DNA from 3 places in the Mesorhizobium sp. B2-3-2 genome. Region 3 is predicted to be linked to each of the others. Evidence: predicted binding sites of a transcription regulator. Region 3 holds the regulator's gene; each other region holds the start of a gene.
The links. The regulator PhoB, encoded in region 3, activates phosphate uptake and scavenging genes when phosphate is short. The targets are predictions, from matches to a motif close to TGTCATNNANCTGTCAT.
Positions count from the first base shown of each region.

Region 1: a site for PhoB is predicted at 4,016-4,032, ahead of FJ964_RS04765 (LTA synthase family protein). Genes of this name have one in related genera too.
Region 2: a site for PhoB is predicted at 4,179-4,195, ahead of FJ964_RS04320 (RNA degradosome polyphosphate kinase). Genes of this name have one in related genera too.

Region 1 is NZ_VFWA01000001.1:958,936-965,172, reverse strand. It holds gene FJ964_RS04770 (pilus assembly protein) at 296-2,005, shown strand; gene FJ964_RS04765 (LTA synthase family protein) at 2,049-3,977, opposite strand; gene fabD (ACP S-malonyltransferase) at 4,254-5,195, shown strand; gene fabG (3-oxoacyl-[acyl-carrier-protein] reductase) at 5,327-6,064, shown strand.
Region 2 is NZ_VFWA01000001.1:877,922-884,158, reverse strand. It holds gene FJ964_RS04345 (amino acid ABC transporter permease) at 1-930, shown strand, start outside; gene FJ964_RS04340 (amino acid ABC transporter ATP-binding protein) at 946-1,749, shown strand; gene FJ964_RS04335 (TIGR02117 family protein) at 1,864-2,523, shown strand; gene FJ964_RS04330 (FAD-dependent monooxygenase) at 2,612-3,850, opposite strand; gene FJ964_RS04325 (zinc-finger domain-containing protein) at 3,869-4,114, opposite strand; gene FJ964_RS04320 (RNA degradosome polyphosphate kinase) at 4,315-6,237, shown strand, end outside.
Region 3 is NZ_VFWA01000023.1:38,387-44,623, reverse strand. It holds gene pstB (phosphate ABC transporter ATP-binding protein PstB) at 1-504, shown strand, start outside; gene phoU (phosphate signaling complex protein PhoU) at 530-1,237, shown strand; gene phoB (phosphate regulon transcriptional regulator PhoB) at 1,257-1,946, shown strand; gene FJ964_RS29650 (ROK family protein) at 1,954-3,195, opposite strand; gene xylF (D-xylose ABC transporter substrate-binding protein) at 3,452-4,492, shown strand; gene FJ964_RS29640 (sugar ABC transporter permease) at 4,634-5,986, shown strand; gene FJ964_RS29635 (ATP-binding cassette domain-containing protein) at 6,002-6,237, shown strand, end outside.

The DNA of each region.
Region 1 (6,237 bases), on a different contig from region 3:
AGGTTTCGAAAACCTCCGGCCCTCCGTTCAGCCCCCAGCTGGGACCGGCAGATTGGCGGCGTCTATATAGCAATCCACATGGAAGGCAAGAGCAAGCGGCAATCCCGGATGTCGCAGGGCCGGAAAAACCGGCATGTGCGGCGACGGGACGTCATGGTTCCCGGAAACCAGACCTTAACCACCATGACAGGTTGTATGGGGTTGCGGCCCCGGCATCAACCGCCGATTCATCATGTCTGGCGCAAAAAGCGGCATCCCGCTGTCAGCAACGGGCTAGGCATTTCCGGGGGTAAGGATGCTTCTCAAGAAATTCTGGCGCTCGAAAAGCGGCAATTTCGCGCTTTTGCTCGGGATCGGCTTGCCGGCCATCCTGTCGGCGGTGGCCTTCGCAACCGATGTCTCCACCATCATGCGGGCCAAGAGCAACCTGCAGAATGCGCTCGACGCGGCAAATCTCGCCTCCTCGCATCTCGGCGATCTGGACATCACCCGCACCGACGCCTTCAACCGCTATTTCCAGGCCAACGTAGCCGGACATGGCGAACTCACAAATGCGCAGGCGACGCTGACCGTCGACAGGGGCGTCAATTTCGTCAAGACGAAGGCGGTGGCCTCGGCGGACGTCGATTTGAACTTCGCCTTCCTGTTCGGCCAGAGCAGGCACATCGTGGTCGATGCCTCGGCGGTCGAATCGAACAACCAGCTCGAAGTCGTGCTGGTGCTGGACAACACCGGCTCGATGGCCGGCGCCAAAATTGCTGCCCTGAAGACAGCGACGGACAATCTGCTCAAATATCTGGAAGCGGCGCAATCACCGACGCGCAAGGTCCGCGTGGCGCTGGTTCCCTTCGTCACGGCTGTCAATGTCAATGGCGACGGGTTCGACCCGTCCTGGATCGATATGGACGGCAAGTCATCCACCAATGGAATCAATTTCCCCATCATCAACGGCAAGCGTCCCAATCACATGGCGCTGTTCAGGCAGTTGATGAAAGATCCGGCCTCTGCCGCCAGGTTGACGGGGTGGAAGGACGACAAGGGGGAGGATACGGGTTGGAAAGGCTGCGTCGAGGCGCGCCCTGGTGCCCTTAATATCGCCGATACGCCGCCCGATCCACGTTACCCCGACACTCTGTTCGTGCCGTATTTCGCGCCGGACAGTCCGGGAAAGGGCACGAGACCTTCCAGCGGCTATTCAAACGATGCCTATCACTACAACAATTCCTTTATCGACGACGCCCCCGATGAGACCAAACTAGCTCAGAATGGCGGACTGAATATTCTCGGAATAGATCTGAGCGGCTTGCTTGGAAGTGCTGCCGGCGTTTTGAGGGGTGATCTTGAAACGGTCGCCAAATATGTGGCGCCGCAGAACACCGCCATTGCCACCGCGGTCACAAACGATCCAAACGCTTTGCAACTGACGGTAGGGCCAAACCGGTCCTGTCCCTCGCCAATCGTCCCCTTGACGGAAGACTTTACAAAGCTTCGCCAGGCGGCCGCCAAGATGCTTGCATGGGCGGGGTCCGGCACCAATGTTTCCGAGGGCCTGGCCTGGGGCCAGCGGGTGTTGTCGCCGAGTGCGCCCTATGTTGAGGGGACGCCTTGGAAGACGCCCGGGGTGAGCAAGATCGTCATGTTGCTCACCGACGGGGAGAATGTCGTCTACGGCGCCAGCAACGAGACGACCAAGTCCGACTATACGTCCTATGGTTTTCTTGCCGGCTCAGCCTATGGCGCTGCCGGTCGGCTTGGATCGGACAATCAGACGACCGCCGCGCGCAATGTCGACGGATGGACCAAAAGCGTCTGCACGCAGCTGAAGAACCAGGGCGCCGAAATCTACACGATGGTGCTGCAATCCGACACCGCCGCCAACCGCACGCTTTACAGCGCTTGCGCCTCGGATCCCAGCGACTATTACGCGGTCAACGATCCAAACAAATTGCCGAACGTGTTCCAGCAGATCGCCAACAAATTCTCGAAATTGCAACTGACGAATTGAACGCTCGACCCGCTGGGCGGCATCCAGAAGGATGCCGCGAATCTCAGCTCATATGGGCGACGACCTTGTCCACCGTTTCGGGGAAGAAGTCGGGCGCCGCGTGGCGTTTGCCGAACATCATGTCGTATTGCAGCAGCCGGAAATCGCGGATCGCCGGGTCGATTTCCTTCTGCCGCGCCCAGTCCGGCGTGGCTTCTCCCGCCGGCGTCAACAGCAGATTGCGGTCGACCACGCGGTAGCGTTCGCGCATCTCTCCCAGGAAGCCGGTGTAGTAGGGGTGGGTGATGCCGGCCGTTTTCAGGATGTGATAGGGCAGGAAGGCGGGGCTGACGGCGCCCATGTCCTTGGCCGGGCCGGTGCGGTTCGACCAGATGATCAGCGGCGTCTGATGATGCTCCAGCGCCGCCTCGGCGGAAGCCTCCTTGCGCGGCGCGACATTGTCCTTCATGAACCCGGTCTCGACATAGACCGGCCCAAGTGGCGGCAGATGGTCGCCGAAGAAGGCGATGACGGTGGGGCGAGAGCGTTTCTTTGCCCATTCGACCAGGCGTCCGAGACCGCGGTCCGCGTCCGCCGAGCCCTCGGTGTAACTCAGCAGCGATTCACGCGCCCATTGGCTGATCGGCGCCTGCACGGTGTGGGTCGGGTTGTAATAGCGGTTCGGCTCGTAAGGGCCGTGGTTCTGCAGGCTGACGGCAAAGAAGAACACCGGGGCATCGCTGGCATCGGCCTCGCTGATGATCTCGTCCGTCATCGCCGCGTCGGATGCCAGCGGCCCGCGCTTTTGCATCGGCGGCAGCGTCTCTTCCGATCTGAAGTCGTCGAAGCCGAAATCGGCATAGACCGCGCCGCGGTTCCAGAACCAGTTGGTGCCCGGATGGATGGCGCGCGCCTTGTAGCCCTCCCTCTTCAGGAAAGTCGCCAGCGACGGCGTCGGCGTGCGCACATATTGCTGGTAGGGGATGCTGCCGGCCGGCAGGAAGGCGTTGGAGAAGCCGGTCAGTGCCTCGAACTCGATATTGGCGGTCATGCCGCCGAATTCGGGTGAGAACATGGAGCCCGAACGCAGCGCCCGCACGTTGGGGATCGGATCGGGCGTGATGGTGACCCCGGGCAGCTTGGTCGGATCCCAGAAGGATTCGCTCATGACGACGATGATGTCGGGCTTTTCCTGGGGCACAGAGGCGGTCACCTGCGGCCTGTCGATGGCCGCGATCGTCTTTTCCGAATAGCCTGGCGGCGCCGAGACATGCGCCATCGGCACGTTGAGCGCGAAGGCGAGCGCAAAGCCGTTGGAGGCGTAATTTTCCTTCTGGTCCCACATGATCGGGATGATCTGCAGCCGGTCCCGGGTCCAGGAGAAGGTGGCATAGTCCATGATCGAGACGAAGAAGGCGAGCAGCGGCACCGCCAGCGTCAGCCGGGCGAGACGGCCCTTGCGACTGAGTATCGGCACCTTTCGACGCCAGACCCGCCAGCCATAGATGAGCAGCGACAGGCCGGCGACGATGCCGACAACCATGGCAAGGGCGGTCATCGGGCGGTCACGCACCAGAAGCGGCAGCAGCGCCACGATCTGGCGGGAGTAGAGGAAATCGGTCGGGTAGAGGGGATCGCCGAGATAATGCGATTTCTGATGACCGATGAAAGCCAGCGAGAGCGTCAGCGGCGCGACGATCATCAGGCTTTGATAGCTGCGGCCGAAAACGGCATCGAGGCCGATCAGAACCAGGGCGAACACCACGATCGTGGTCCAGCCCGGCTTGAGCGGCTGCAGGAAGAAGGAAACCGTGCCGCCGAAGTCGCCGCGCACGATCAATTCGATGGCGAACACCAGGACGGCTGCGATCAGCAGGCTGGTCAGCCCATAGCGTATGGTCGGCCACTTCCGTCCCGGCAGGTAGCCGGTGGAAGGATCGTCTTCCAGAAACTGTGGCGCGGCTTTGCCTGCGCCTTTCGAAATCCTAGCCACTTTAACTTCCCCACCCAGCGACAGACCCGTCACTCGATTGTCATGGAATTGTCACGCAAAGCTAGCGCCTGTGGCGGAAATAAGAAGAGCCAGCAAACGATTCGTGAGCGGTTTTCATCAGGAGTGATCGCCAAAAAGCCTTTTGGAACAGGCACTCGGCCCACAAAGCTGCCGAGCGGCCGGGCCGAACCGGGCTTGACTTGGCAGGCCGCGTTGCGTCACAGGCAGGAAAATTCGTGTATCAGGCAAGCAGAACCGAGCTTTGGGAGCCCACACATGGCCGTTGCATTCACCTTCCCGGGACAAGGCAGCCAGGCTGTCGGCATGGGCAAGGACCTCGCCGATGCCTTCCCCGAGGCGCGTAGGGTTTTTAGCGAAGTCGACGACGCGCTCGGCGAAAACCTGTCGAAGCTGATCTGGGAAGGGCCGGAAGAGACGCTGACGCTGACCGCCAACGCGCAGCCGGCGCTGATGGCTGTATCGTTGGCCGCGATCAGGGCCTTGGAAGGACGCGGTTTCTCGCTGAAGGACAAGGTCGCCTACGTCGCCGGCCATTCGCTGGGCGAGTATTCGGCGCTCGCCGCCGCCGGCTTCGTCTCGGTTGCCGATGCCGCCAGGCTGCTGCGCATCCGCGGCAATGCCATGCAAGCGGCGGTGCCGGCCGGCGAAGGCGCCATGGCGGCGATCATCGGGCTGGAGCAGGCCGATGTCGAAGCCGCCTGCGCCGAGGCTGCCAAAGGCTCGGTCTGCCAGATCGCCAACGACAATGGCGGTGGCCAGCTGGTGATTTCCGGCGCCAGGGCGGCGGTCGAACTCGCCGCCAAACTATGCACCGAGAAGGGCGCCAAGCGGGCGCTGATGCTGCAGGTCTCCGCGCCCTTCCATTCGGCGCTGATGGCGCCTGCCGCCGAGATCATGCGGGAAGCGCTGGCTGGCGTAACAAAGAACGCGCCTGTCGTGCCGCTCGTCTCCAATGTCACGGTCACTCCGACCAGCGATCCCGACGTCATTGCGCGCCGTCTGTTCGAACAGGTGATCGGCCGCGTGCGCTGGCGCGAGACGGTGGAGTGGTTCGGCGCGAACGGCGTCACCACGCTCTATGAAGTCGGCGCGGGAAAAGTGCTTTCAGGGCTGGCCCGGCGCATAAACCGCGACATCGCCACGCGATCGGTCGGAACCGCGGCGGAGGTCGAGGCCGCATTGGCGGCGCTCGGGTGAAGCGCCGCGTGTGAATTGATGGCGCGGCTTGTATCGCTGAAGATATTCCGTTGATGATGGCAATCGGACACCGGCACGACGTATACAGATAAGGTTGCTCGCTGAGCTTCCGAAACCAAAGAGGAAAACACATGTTCGAACTGACCGGCCGCAAGGCACTTGTCACCGGCGCGTCGGGAGGCATCGGCGAGGCGATCGCCAGGGTGTTGCATGCGCAGGGCGCCGTCGTCGGCCTGCACGGCACGCGCATCGAGAAACTGGAGGCGCTGGCCGCCGAACTTGGCGACCGGGTGAAGCTGTTTCCGGCCGACCTGTCGAACCGCGACGAGGTCAAGGCGCTCGGCCAGAAAGCGGAGGCCGATCTCGAGGGCGTCGACATCCTGGTCAACAATGCCGGCATCACCAAGGACGGACTGTTCGTGCGCATGTCGGACGCCGACTGGGACAGCGTGCTCGAAGTCAACCTGACGGCCGTGTTCAGGCTGACGCGTGAGTTGACCCATCCGATGATGCGCCGTCGCCACGGCCGCATCATCAACATTACCTCGGTGGTCGGCGTCACCGGCAATCCCGGCCAGACCAACTACTGCGCCTCCAAGGCCGGCATGATCGGCTTTTCCAAATCGCTGGCGCAGGAGATCGCCACCCGCAGCATAACCGTCAACTGTGTCGCCCCGGGCTTCATCGAATCGGCGATGACCGACAAGCTCAACGACAAGCAGAAGGAGGCGATCATGGCCGCGATCCCGACGCGCCGCATGGGCACCAGCGCCGAAGTGGCGTCCGCCGTCGCCTATCTTGCCTCCAACGAGGCCGGCTACGTCACCGGTCAAACCATCCATGTGAACGGCGGTATGGCGATGATCTGATCGGGTCGGCCAAAGCATGCATTTCGGGCCGGGCCCGGGCATTCGCGGTGGCTTTGAGACGGCGACAGGCAACGCCTGGGCGGGCTGTGAAAAGCGACCATTTCGGCTTGGACGCCCACGATTTTTCGTGTAATGCGGCCCGCAACCCGGCGGTTCGGGCAAAAACCGGTCTG
Region 2 (6,237 bases), on a different contig from region 3:
GCGACAGTGGCGCAGGGCGGCATCCAGCCCGACGGCTGGAGCGGTGCCTGCTGGGCCTTCGTCAACGCCAAGTTCGGCCAGTTCATGTTCGGCACCTATCCGGTCGAGGAGCGCTGGCGGCCGATCCTGGTCGCCATCCTGTTCGCGGCGCTGCTGGTGCCGATGCTGATCCCCAGCGTGCCGCGCAAGGGCCTGAACGCCATCCTGCTGTTCCTGGTGCTGCCGATCGTCGCCTTCTTCCTTCTGGTCGGCGGCGTGTTCGGCCTGCCGCATGTCGAGACCTCACGGTGGGGCGGACTGCTGATCACGCTCAGCCTGTCCTTCGTCGGCATCGCCGTGTCGCTGCCGCTGGGCACCGTGCTGGCGCTCGGCCGGCGCTCCAAGATGCCGATCGTCAAGATGTTGTGCATCATCTTCATCGAAGCCGTGCGCGGCATCCCGCTGATCACAGTGCTGTTCTTCGTCAGCGTCATGCTGCCGCTTTTCCTGCCGGCCGGCGTCACCTTCGACAAATACCTGAGAGCCCTGATCGGCGTGTCGCTGTTTGCCGCCGCCTATATGGCGGAAGTGGTGCGCGGCGGCCTGCAGGCGATCCCCAAGGGCCAATATGAGGGCGCCGATTCGCTCGGCCTCGGCTATTGGCAGAAGATGGGGCTGATCGTGCTGCCGCAGGCGCTGAAGCTGGTCATTCCCGGCATCGTCAACACGTTCATCGGCATGTTCAAGGACACCAGCCTGGTCCTCATCATCTCGATGTTCGACCTGCTCGGCGTCGTCAAGCAGAACTTCTCGGACGCCAACTGGGCGACGCCGCAGACCGCGAAATCCGGTCTCGTCTTCGCCGCCTTCGTGTTTTGGCTGTTCTGCTTCGGCATGTCGCGCTATTCAATGTATACGGAACGCCGGCTCGACACCGGTTACAAACGATAAAAAGGGGATTGGTTCATGGCCACCGAAAACGCCGTCAGCGCGGAAGAGATCAAGGTCAATGCCGCGAAGATGCACATCTCGACCACCGATGTCGCCATCGACATCATCGCCATGCACAAATGGTATGGCGAGTTCCATGTGCTGAAGGACATCAACCTCAAGGTGATGCGCGGCGAGCGCATCGTCATCTGCGGCCCGTCCGGCTCCGGAAAGTCCACCATGATCCGCTGCATCAACCGGCTCGAAGAACACCAGAAGGGCAAGATCTTCGTCGATGGCAAGGAATTGACCAACGATCTCAAGAAGATCGACGAGGTGCGCCGAGAGGTCGGCATGGTGTTCCAGCACTTCAACCTGTTCCCCCACCTGACCATCCTGGAGAACTGCACGCTGGCGCCGATCTGGGTCCGCAAGACGCCGAAGAAGCAGGCCGAGGAAATCGCCATGCATTTCCTCAAGCGCGTCAAGATCCCCGAACAGGCCAACAAGTATCCGGGCCAGCTCTCCGGCGGCCAGCAGCAGCGCGTGGCGATTGCCCGTTCGCTCTGCATGAACCCGCGCATCATGCTGTTCGATGAGCCGACCTCCGCTCTCGACCCGGAAATGATCAAGGAAGTGCTGGAGACCATGGTTAGCCTTGCCGAGGAAGGCATGACCATGCTGTGCGTCACCCACGAAATGGGCTTTGCGCGGAAAGTCGCCAACCGGGTGATCTTCATGGATCAGGGCCAGATCGTCGAGCAGAACACGCCGGCCGAGTTCTTCGACCACCCGCGCCACGAGCGCACGAAGCTGTTCCTGTCGCAGATATTGCACTGAGCGGTGCTTCATCGAAGTCGAAAGAGCCCGGCCGCGCCACGGTCGGGCTTTTCACACTTGGCCGCTCGGATCGTTTCGATTGAAACGTGATGGAATCGCAAGAACTATGCACGGATGAGAAAACGCCTTCGTTTGCTGGCCGTGCTGGTTGCCGCGGTGGTGCTGGTCGCGGCACTCGGCACGCTGGTGCCGCGACCACTCTGGCCGGCTGCCGCGGCCGGCGAGGGCGTCAGGCACATTCTGGTGCTTAGCAATCCGATCCACACCGACATCGCCATTCCCGTCGATGACGGCGTGCGCCGACGCTTTCGCTTCCTCGCCGCTGCCGGCCAGCCTTCCGATGCGCCCGAGGTGCGCTACATCGTCTTCGGCTGGGGCGGCCGCGCCTTCTACCTGGAGACGCCGACCTGGTCGCAGCTGAAGGCGATGCCCGTATTCAAGGCCCTGACGCTTGACGCTTCAGTGATGCACGTCGAGGTCGCCGGCGATATCTCCGGACCCGATGTCGCCGGCTTCGACATCCCGGAAGACCGCTTTGCCGCATTGCTCGACTTCATCGATGCGAGCTTTCAGCAAGGACCAGGCGGGCCGATCGTCATCGCCGGGGCCGCCTATTCCGATTTCGACCGCTTCTATGAGGCGAACGGCCATTTCAATGCGCTGGTCGGCTGCAACACCTGGACGGCCGCCGCCTTGCGAACCGCCGGCCTGCGCACCGGTTGGTGGAACCCGCTGCCGGTCTCGCTCGACCTGTCGATGCGGCTGTATAATTGATGATCCGGCCATCAGCCGATGTCATATGGCTGAAGAGCGCAGTTCAGAACATGGGCGCTGTCCCGCCAGCCTGTCGCGGCTGCGTTTTTCACCGCCATACAATCTTCCGCTCCTCCCATCCATAGAGCCAGTCCAGATCCGCCGCGAGCTTCTCCGCCGGCCGCGCCGCCAGGATCAGGTTGCGGGCGATCGCCACCGGGCCCGAGGCATGCCACGCAAGCCGGTTGAAAGCGCCGCGCCGGATGACCTTGGCGACGCGCGGTCGCCGCAGGTTCTCCCAGATGGTGAGGCTTTGCCCTGGGTCGGCTGGGAAGTCGGCGATCAAATTGGCAAGCGTTACCGCATCCTCGATGGCCATTGCCGCGCCCTGCGCCGCGAAGGGCGTCATGGCATGCGCCGCGTCGCCGATCAGTGCCACCCCCTCCGGCATCGTCCAGCGCCTTTGCTCCACGGTGTGGATCGGAAAGGCGGTCCATGGACCGGCTAAGGTGACGAGTCTCGCCAGCGCTGGCGACGTGCCGCGCATAGCACCGGCAAGGATGGCGGGATCGGCATGACCCGACCAGCCTTCGGCAATGCGCTTGCCCTTAGTGAAGGCGACCAGGTTGAAGGCGCTGCCCCTGCTGACGGGGTAGGCTACCATGTGGAAATCGGGATGCAGGAAGGTGGTGACGCAGTCGGCGGCGCCGAGCGCGGCAAAGGCTCGCCCTGCTTCGCTGTCCGCGCCGACCGTGGCGCGCCAGGCCAGCTCGCCGGCGAAATGGCTATTCGCGAAGCCGGCTCCGCCGCCTGGACTGGCAAACCTCCGCACTGCTGACCAAACGCCATCGGCACCGACCAGCAGAGATTCTTCGGTGTCGATGACCTTGCGGCCGCCCCCGTCTGTCATGGTGATAACGAGTGAACCGGTGGCCACGCTGCTGACCTGCGCGCCGGCGGTGAGATGGATGCCAGGCATCTGGGCAACACGCGCCATCAGCGCGTTTTGCAGGTCCGCTCGATGCGCCACGAGGTAAGGCGCACCCCAGCGCGCCTCGCCGGCTTGCCCAAGCGGCACGCGCGCCAGTTCACGCAGACTTGCGGCATCCTTCAGCACCACGGCTTCCGGCTTGACGGCATTGGGAAGAAGTGCGTCGAGTACGCCGAGCCCACGCAGGATGCGCGTGGCGTTGGGCGAAAGCTGGATGCCGGCGCCCGCCGCCTCGAGGCGCTGCGCCTGTTCGAAGATCCGTACGGGATATCCGCGCCTGGCGAAAGCCAGCGCCGCGGTCAGCCCCGCAATACCCGCCCCGGCGATGATGACTTGCCGGGACTGTGCGTCTGCCATTGGCCCGGCCGCTGGAGGTCAGGCGGCCTGGTCGATGTAGAGGCAGCCGGCCGGCAGCGTTTCCATGGCCGTCAGCTTCGGCGAATAGCGGTAGAGCGTCGAGCAGTAGGGGCAGACCTTCTCATTGTCGTCGCCCATGTCGAGAAAGACATGCGGATGGTCGAAGGGCGGGTTGGCCCCGGTGCACATGAATTCCTTGACGCCGATATCGATCGCCGGATGGCCCGCATCGTTCTGGAAATGGGGAATGGAACCGCCTGCCATCGTCGTCTCCTTTAGCGCAGTCTGCTCAGCGTTTGGATCATAACCGGCCTGTTTGCAAGTTCGATGAAATGAAACTGTCGCAAAAGCCTGTCAGAGGATAAGTTAAGCCGGTTAATCGGCTGGAGCATCGCGGCCAGGCGCAACAGCCTGGGCGCCGCCCGAAAGCGGCGAAGCAACCAGACGTGGGAAGAGCAGGAACCATGAACGAACTGAAGCCGGTCCAGAGCGAGTTCATCAATGCGGAAGCGGCAAGCCCGGAAGGCAATCCGGATCGTTTCGTCAATCGCGAGTTCTCCTGGTTGCAGTTCAACCGCCGCGTGCTCGAGGAATCGCAGAACACAAACCATCCGCTGCTGGAGAGGGTACGTTTCCTGTCGATCTCCGCAGCCAATCTCGACGAGTTCTTCATGGTGCGCGTAGCCGGTCTCGCCGGCCAGGTTCGCGAAGGCATCGTGTTGAGAAGCCCGGACGGGCGTACCCCCGAACAGCAGCTCGAACAGCTGCTGCGTGAGGTCGAACGGTTGCAGGAAGACCAGCAGAAGAGCCTTTCGGCTCTGACCGTGCTGCTCAACAAGGAAGGCATCGAGAGCATCACCCGCGACGCGCTGACCAAGGACGAGAAGGCCTGGCTGGAGGAGCACTTCCAGGATCAGGTGTTTCCTGTTCTCACGCCATTGTCGATCGACCCGGCGCACCCATTCCCGTTCATCCCCAATCTCGGCTTCTCGATGGCGCTGCAGCTTCGCCATCGCAAGAACGGCGAGGAGATGAGCGCGCTCTTGCGCCTGCCGGTGGCGCTGAAGCGCTTCATCCGCCTGCCGGACCGCAAGCACCATGTCCGCTTCATCCCGCTGGAAGAGGCGGTCGGCCTTTACATCGGCAAGTTGTTCCCGGGATACGAGGTCAAGGGCTCCGGTACGTTCCGCATCATCCGCGACAGCGATATCGAGGTCGAGGAGGAATCGGAAGATCTCGTGCGCCTGTTCGAGACCGCGCTGAAGCGCCGCCGCCGCGGCTCCGTCATTCGCATCGAGTTCGACATGCTCATGCCGGCCGAACTGCGCGAATTCGTCGCCGGCGAACTCGGCGTCTCATCGAGCCGCATCAGCGTCCTGACCGGTCCGCTGGCGCTCAGCCAGATTTCGGAGATCGTGGCCGTTGCCCGCGACGACCTCAAATTCACGCCCTACAATCCGCGTTTCCCCGAGCGCATCCGCGAGCATGGCGGCGACTGCTTCGCCGCCATCCGCGAGAAGGACATCATCGTCCACCACCCCTACGAATCCTTCGACGTCGTGGTTCAGTTCCTGCGCCAAGCGATGGCCGACCCGGAAGTGGTGGCGATCAAGCAGACGCTTTACCGCACCTCCAATGACAGCCCGATCGTGCGTGCGCTGGTCGATGCGGCCGAGGCCGGCAAGTCGGTGACGGCCCTGGTCGAGCTCAAGGCGCGCTTCGACGAGGAGGCCAACATCCGCTGGGCGCGCGACCTCGAACGCGCCGGCGTCCAGGTCGTGTTCGGCTTCCTCGAGCTCAAGACCCACGCCAAAATGTCTCTGGTGGTGCGGCGCGAGGACGGAAAGCTGCGCAACTATGTGCATCTGGGCACCGGCAACTACCATCCCGTGACCGCGCGCATCTACACCGACCTGTCCTTCTTTACTACCGATGCCACGATCGCGCGCGATGTCGCCCAACTGTTCAACTTCATCACCGGCTATGCCGAGCCGACCGCCGAAATGCGGCTGGCGATCTCGCCCTTCACGCTGAGGAACCGCATCCTGCAGCACATTTCCGATGAGGTCGCCCACGCGCTCGAGGGACGCCCGGCGCGCATCTGGATGAAGATGAACGCCCTTGTCGATCCGATCATCATCGACGCGCTCTACGACGCCAGCCGCGCCGGCGTCGAGATCGACCTCGTCGTGCGCGGCATATGCTGCCTGCGGCCGCAGGTACCGGGCCTGTCGGAAAACATCAGGGTCAAGTCGATCGTCGGCCGTTTCCTCGAGCACAGCCGCATCTATTGCTTCGGCAATGGCCATGGCTTGCCATCGGACGAGGCGGTCGTCTACATCTCCTCGGCCGACCTCATGCCGCGCAATCTTGACCGTCGCGTCGAG
Region 3 (6,237 bases):
ACCAAGATCGGCATGGTGTTCCAGAAGCCGACGCCGTTCCCGATGTCGATTTACGAGAACATCGCGTTCGGCGTCAGGCTCTATGAGAAGCTCAGCAAGGCCGAGATGGACGGCCGTGTCGAGCAGGCGCTGAAGCGCGCGGCACTGTGGAGCGAGGTCAAGGACAAGCTCAACGCCAGTGGCCTCAGCCTTTCGGGCGGCCAGCAGCAGCGCCTCTGCATCGCCCGCACGGTGGCGGTGAAGCCAGAGGTCATCCTGCTCGACGAGCCTGCCTCGGCGCTCGATCCGCTGTCGACCGCCAAGATCGAGGAACTGATCGACGAGCTGCAGGCCGATTACACGATCGTCATTGTCACCCATAACATGCAGCAGGCGGCGCGCGTGTCGAAGCAGACCGCCTTCATGTATCTGGGCGAGCTGGTCGAGTTCGACCGCACCGAGAAGATCTTCACGTCGCCCCGCGAGAAGCGCACGCAGGACTATATCACCGGCCGCTTCGGCTGATCCCAGGCATACGAGGACCAAGATCATGGCCGAACATACAGTCGCAGCCTTTGACGAAGATCTCGGACAGATCAGCAGGCTGATCCGCGACATGGGCGATCTCGCCTCATCGATGGTCGGCGGCGCCACCAAGGCGCTCCTGAATTCCGACAACGCGCTCGCCCAGCGCATCGTCTCCGACGACGCGATCATGGATGCGCGCCAGCGCGAACTCGACGACCGCGCCATCACCCTGATCGCCAAGCGGCAGCCCATGGCGGATGATTTGCGCCATGTCGTCGGCTCGATCCGCATGGCTGGCGATCTCGAACGCATCGGCGATCTGGCCAAGAACATCGCCAAGCGCGTCGGCACCGTCGGCCTGGCCGCCACGCCGCGCGACCTGTCGCACTCCATCGATGCCATGGCGCAGCTGGTACTGATCCAGGTGCAGGGCGTGATCGAGGAGTATGGCGCCCGTGATGCCTCGGCGCTTGCCAAGCTGCGCGCCGACGATGAACGCATCGACGTCAAATACACATCGGTGTTCCGCGAGCTGCTGACCTACATGATGGAGGATCCGCGCAACATCACCGCCTGCACGCATCTTTTGTTCTGCGCCAAGAACCTCGAGCGCATCGGTGATCATGTGACCAACATTGCCGAAAATGCCTATTATGTGCTGACCGGCACGCAATTGCCCGCCAATCGCCCGAAGCAGGACGAGACGGCGATGTCGGCGCCAGCGGCGTGACGGCAGGGGTGACCAGTCGATGATCGCGCCACGCATCATGGTGGTGGAGGACGAGGAGCCGCTGGGTGTGCTGCTCCGTTACAATCTGGAATCGGAGGGTTACCAGGTCGAGGTGGTGACGCGCGGCGACGAAGCCGAGATCCGCTTGCAGGAGAATGTCCCCGACCTTCTTGTGCTCGACTGGATGGTGCCGGCGGTTTCCGGCATCGAACTCTGCCGCCGTCTCCGGATGCGCCCCGAGACCGAGCGGCTGCCGATCATCATGCTGACGGCGCGCGGCGAGGAAAGCGACCGGGTGCGCGGTCTCTCCACCGGCGCCGACGACTATCTGGTCAAGCCGTTCTCAACCCCGGAATTCATGGCACGCGTCAAGGCGCTGCTGCGCCGCGCCAAGCCGGAAGTGCTGTCCAGCGTGCTCAAGGTCGGCGACATCGTGCTCGACCGTGAATCGCACCGGGTCTACCGCAAGAAGAGCGAGATCCGGCTCGGGCCGACCGAGTTCCGCCTGCTCGAATTCATGATGCGCCATCCGGGCCGGGTGTTCTCGCGCAGCCAGCTGCTCGACAATGTCTGGGGCGAAACGATCTACATCGACGAGCGCACCGTGGACGTCCATGTCGGCCGGCTGCGCAAGGCGGTCAACAACGGCCGCATGCCTGACGTGATCCGTACTATCCGTGGCGCGGGGTATGCGATCCGCGAAGACTAGGGATATGTCACGCAACATTCTCGCCCACGCCTGATTTCGCCTGTGCCCCCGGTGCGAAAATTTCCTGGTCGACGTAGGTCAGCGCGCGCATGGCGCAGCCCTCGCGGATCAGCGGCAGTTCGTTCGGCTCGGTGTCGAAGGAAATCGATTTCGAGTGCTGGCCGCCGGCGGTCTGGGCAATGGCTTCGCGCAGAGCCGGCTCGATCAGGTCGAAGGCGGCGGCGCTGACGCCGACCATGGCGACCGGCGCCGGATCGATCAGGGCGAACAGGCTGCCAAGGCCATAGCCCAGCGCCTCGCCGGCCTTGCGGTAGGCTTCGCGCTCCGGCCCGTCCTTTTCGCGCGCCGAGGCCGCCAGCGCACGCATGTCGGCGTCGCTGACGTCGACGGGCTCGGTGTCCTCGCCAAGCTGCCTCGCGTTGCGCCAGATGGCATAGTTGCCGGCATAGGCCTCGACGCAGCCGCGCCGGCCGCAGCGGCAGAGCGCCCCGCCCGGGCGATGGATCATGTGGCCGAACTCGCCTCCGGATGAATGGGTGCCGGTGAACAGTTCGCCCTTCAGCACCAGGCCCATGCCGATGCCGTGCGACAACAGGATGGCGATGAAGTCGTCGCGGTAACGCCGGGGATCGCGCCAGCGCAGCGCCACCGCCATCATGTTGCAATCGTTCTCCATGGTGGCGGGAATGCCGAACTCGGCCTCCAGTATGTCGGCGAAGGCGATGTCGGTCTGCGGCGTGATCGGCGACCACAGCATGGCGCGCGCATCCGTATCGGTGATGCCCTGGATCGCCAGCGCGATACGAGCGATGCTGGCGACGTCGAGGTCGGGATCCTCGAACCGTCGCCTGACGATGGCCACGCATTCGCCGATCAGCGCCTCGCGCGACATGGTCAGCGTGTCCAGCCGGCGTTGCTCCTCCGATATCACCTGGCCGGCATAGTCGATGACGGCGACGGAGAGGAAATTCAGCGACAGCACCACGGTCATCACCGCCGCGGCTTCAGGGTTGAGGCTGAGGCCGATCTGCGGCCGGCCGCGTTTCATCGCACCGGCCTCGCTCGGCTTGCTCTGCGCCAGGATGCCTTCGCCGATCAGGTCGGAGGAGATCGCCGATATGGTGGAGTGGCTGAGCCCGGTGGTCGCGGCAATCTCGGTGCGCGACGGCTGCCCGGCACGGCGCACGGCCGCGATCACCATCGCCCGATTGCGTCGGCGCAGATCGTCGTGGCGAATTCCGACCGACATGTTTCTCGCATCCTCCCGGTCGCCGTCTTCTCTCCCCAGGCCCAGCGACCGCCAAATACTGGCAGAACCGGCCTTGGCTGTCATTATTTATTCCGGAGCTCGAAAAAAATTCACGAGGACATCAAAATACATCAGAATCGACGTTGACAGCGTTCCGACGATGGACCAGTGTTTTTTCGAGGCTCGAAAAAATAGAGCCTTTGTGCCGGCCTTCGGGCCTGTTTGGTCGCGCCATACGCGGCGCAGGGAGGATAAGATGAAGAGATTCACAGCCGCTATCCTGGCGGGTGTCGCCATGTCGCTGACGCTCGCGTCGGTCGCGCAGGCGAAGGACAAGGTCATCGGCGTTTCCTGGTCGAACTTCCAGGAAGAGCGTTGGAAGACCGACGAGGCCGCCATGAAGAAGGCGATCGAAGCCGCCGGCGACAAGTATATTTCCGCCGACGCCCAGTCCAACCCCGGCAAGCAGCTCACCGACGTCGAGAGCCTGATCTCGCAGGGCGCCAATTCGCTGATCATCCTGGCGCAGGACGCCTCCGCCATCGGCCCGGCGGTGCAGAAAGCGCTCGACGAAGGCATTCCGGTCGTCGGCTATGACCGCCTGATCGAGAATAAGGACGTTTTCTATCTGACCTTCGACAACAAGGAAGTGGGCCGCATGCAGGCCCGCGAAGTGTTCAAGGTGAAGCCGGAAGGCAACTACGTCTTCATCAAGGGCTCGGGTGCGGATCCGAATGCCGATTTCCTGTTCTCGGGCTCGATGGAAGTGCTCAAGGACGCCATCGACAGCGGCAAGATCAAGAATGTCGGCGAGGCCTATACCGATGGCTGGCTGCCGGCCAACGCCCAGAAGAACATGGAGCAGTTCCTGACCGCCAACGACAACAAGGTCGACGCGGTGGTCGCGGCCAATGACGGCACTGCCGGCGGCGTCGTCGCGGCGCTGACGGCTCAAGGTTTGGCCGGCACCGTGCCGGTGTCGGGCCAGGACGGTGATCATGCCGCGCTGAACCGGATCGCGCTCGGCACGCAGACCGTGTCGGTGTGGAAGGACGCGCGGGAACTCGGCAAGAACGCCGCGGAGATCGCCTCGCAACTGGCCGACGGCAAGAAGATGACCGATATTGCCGGCGTCAAGGACTTCACCACGCCCGGCGGGAACACCGTCAAATCGTTGTTCCTGACCCCGGTTGCGATCACCAAGGACAATCTCAACGTCGTGATCGACGCTGGCTGGATCAAGAAGGACGAGGTCTGTGCCGGCGTCGCGGCGGGCAGCGTCGCGGCCTGCAACTGATCTTCCATTTCAAGCGATGAACGCCGCGGCTGCCAAGCCGCGGCGTTTTTTCAAGAAGATTTGTTTTTCCGCCCCGGGCGGGTAACTTCTAGGCTGGGTTCCGGCATCCGCGTCAGACGGGCAGGCCGGTGGGAGAAAATCATGACCGACACGACGTCCAACCCGCAGGCCGACACCGCGCGTGCGTCGGAGCTCGGCGCCGTCGCCCGGTTCCTGAAGGCGACCGAGATCGACACGCGCATGCTTGGCATGATCGGCGCGCTGCTGCTGATCTGGATCGGGTTGCATGTCCTGTCCAGCCTGCGTCTCGGCGTCAATCCGCTCGATTTCGACAGCCGTACCTTCCTCACGCCGCGCAATCTGTGGAACCTGTCGGTGCAGACCTCGGCCGTCGCCATCATGGCCTCAGGCATGGTGCTGGTTATCGTCATGCGCAACATCGATCTGTCCGTCGGTTCCGCCGAAGGGTTGATCGGCATGGTCATGGGCTTCGCCCAGGTGCATTTCCTGGTGCGGATGGTCGGACTCGAGCTCGGCAACCCATGGATCTGGATCCTGGCGCTGATCATCGGCCTGGTGCTCGGCCTTTTGATCGGCGCCTTCCAGGGCTTCGTCATCGCCTATCTCGAAGTGCCGGCCTTCATCGTCACGCTGGGCGGATTGCTGGTCTGGCGCGGTGCCGCCTGGTGGGTCACCAGCGGCCAGACGGTGGCGCCGCTCAACACGACGTTCCAGCTGATGGGCGGCGGCCCGGCCGGATCGATCGGCGCCACCTGGAGCTGGGTGGTCGGTATCGCCGCCTGCCTTGCGGTGGTGCTTGCGCTGTTCAACGGGCGGGTGCAGCGCAAGCGCTTCCGTTTCCCGCTGCGTCCGATCTGGGCCGAGACGCTGATTGGCGTGGTGACCTGCGCCGTCATCATGGGCGCGGTTTGGCTGGCCAATTCCTATCCGTGGCCGGTCGGCATCGTGAACAGATATGCAGCCGCCAACAACATCACCGTGCCCGAGGGCGGCCTGTTCATCGCCCACGGCATCGCCATACCGGTGCTGATGGCCATCGCCGTCGGGCTGGTCATGACCTTCATCACCAAACGCACCCGTTTCGGCCGCTATGTCTTTGCCATCGGCGGCAATCCGGAAGCAGCCAACCTCGCCGGCATTAATACGCGCTGGATCACGATGAAAGTGTTCATGATCATGGGGGTGCTGGCCACGATCGCCGCCGCGATCTCGTCTGCCCGGCAGAACTCGGCCACCAACGTGCTTGGAACGCTGGATGAATTGCTGGTGATCGCGGCGGCCGTCATCGGCGGCACGTCGCTCGCCGGCGGTTCGGGAACCATCATCGGCGCCATGCTGGGCGCGCTTTTGATGCAGTCGCTCCAATCCGGCATGGTGCTGCTCGGCGTCGACTCGCCGCTGCAGAGCATTGTCGTCGGCGCCGTGCTGGTGATCGCGGTGTGGCTCGACACCGTCTATCGCAAACGCGTTTGAGGGAGGAGGACAATCATGGCTGACAGGATCGCTCCCGCCGGCAACCCGCTGGTCGACATGCGCAACATCTCAATCGCGTTCGGCGGCATTCGCGCCGTCGACGATGCCTCGATCGATCTTTTCCCCGGCGAGGTCGTGGCCCTGCTCGGCCACAATGGCGCCGGCAAATCGACGCTGATCAAGATCCTGTCGGGCGCCTACAAGCGCGATGCGGGCCAAATCTTCGTCAACGGCGAGGAGGCCTCGATCTC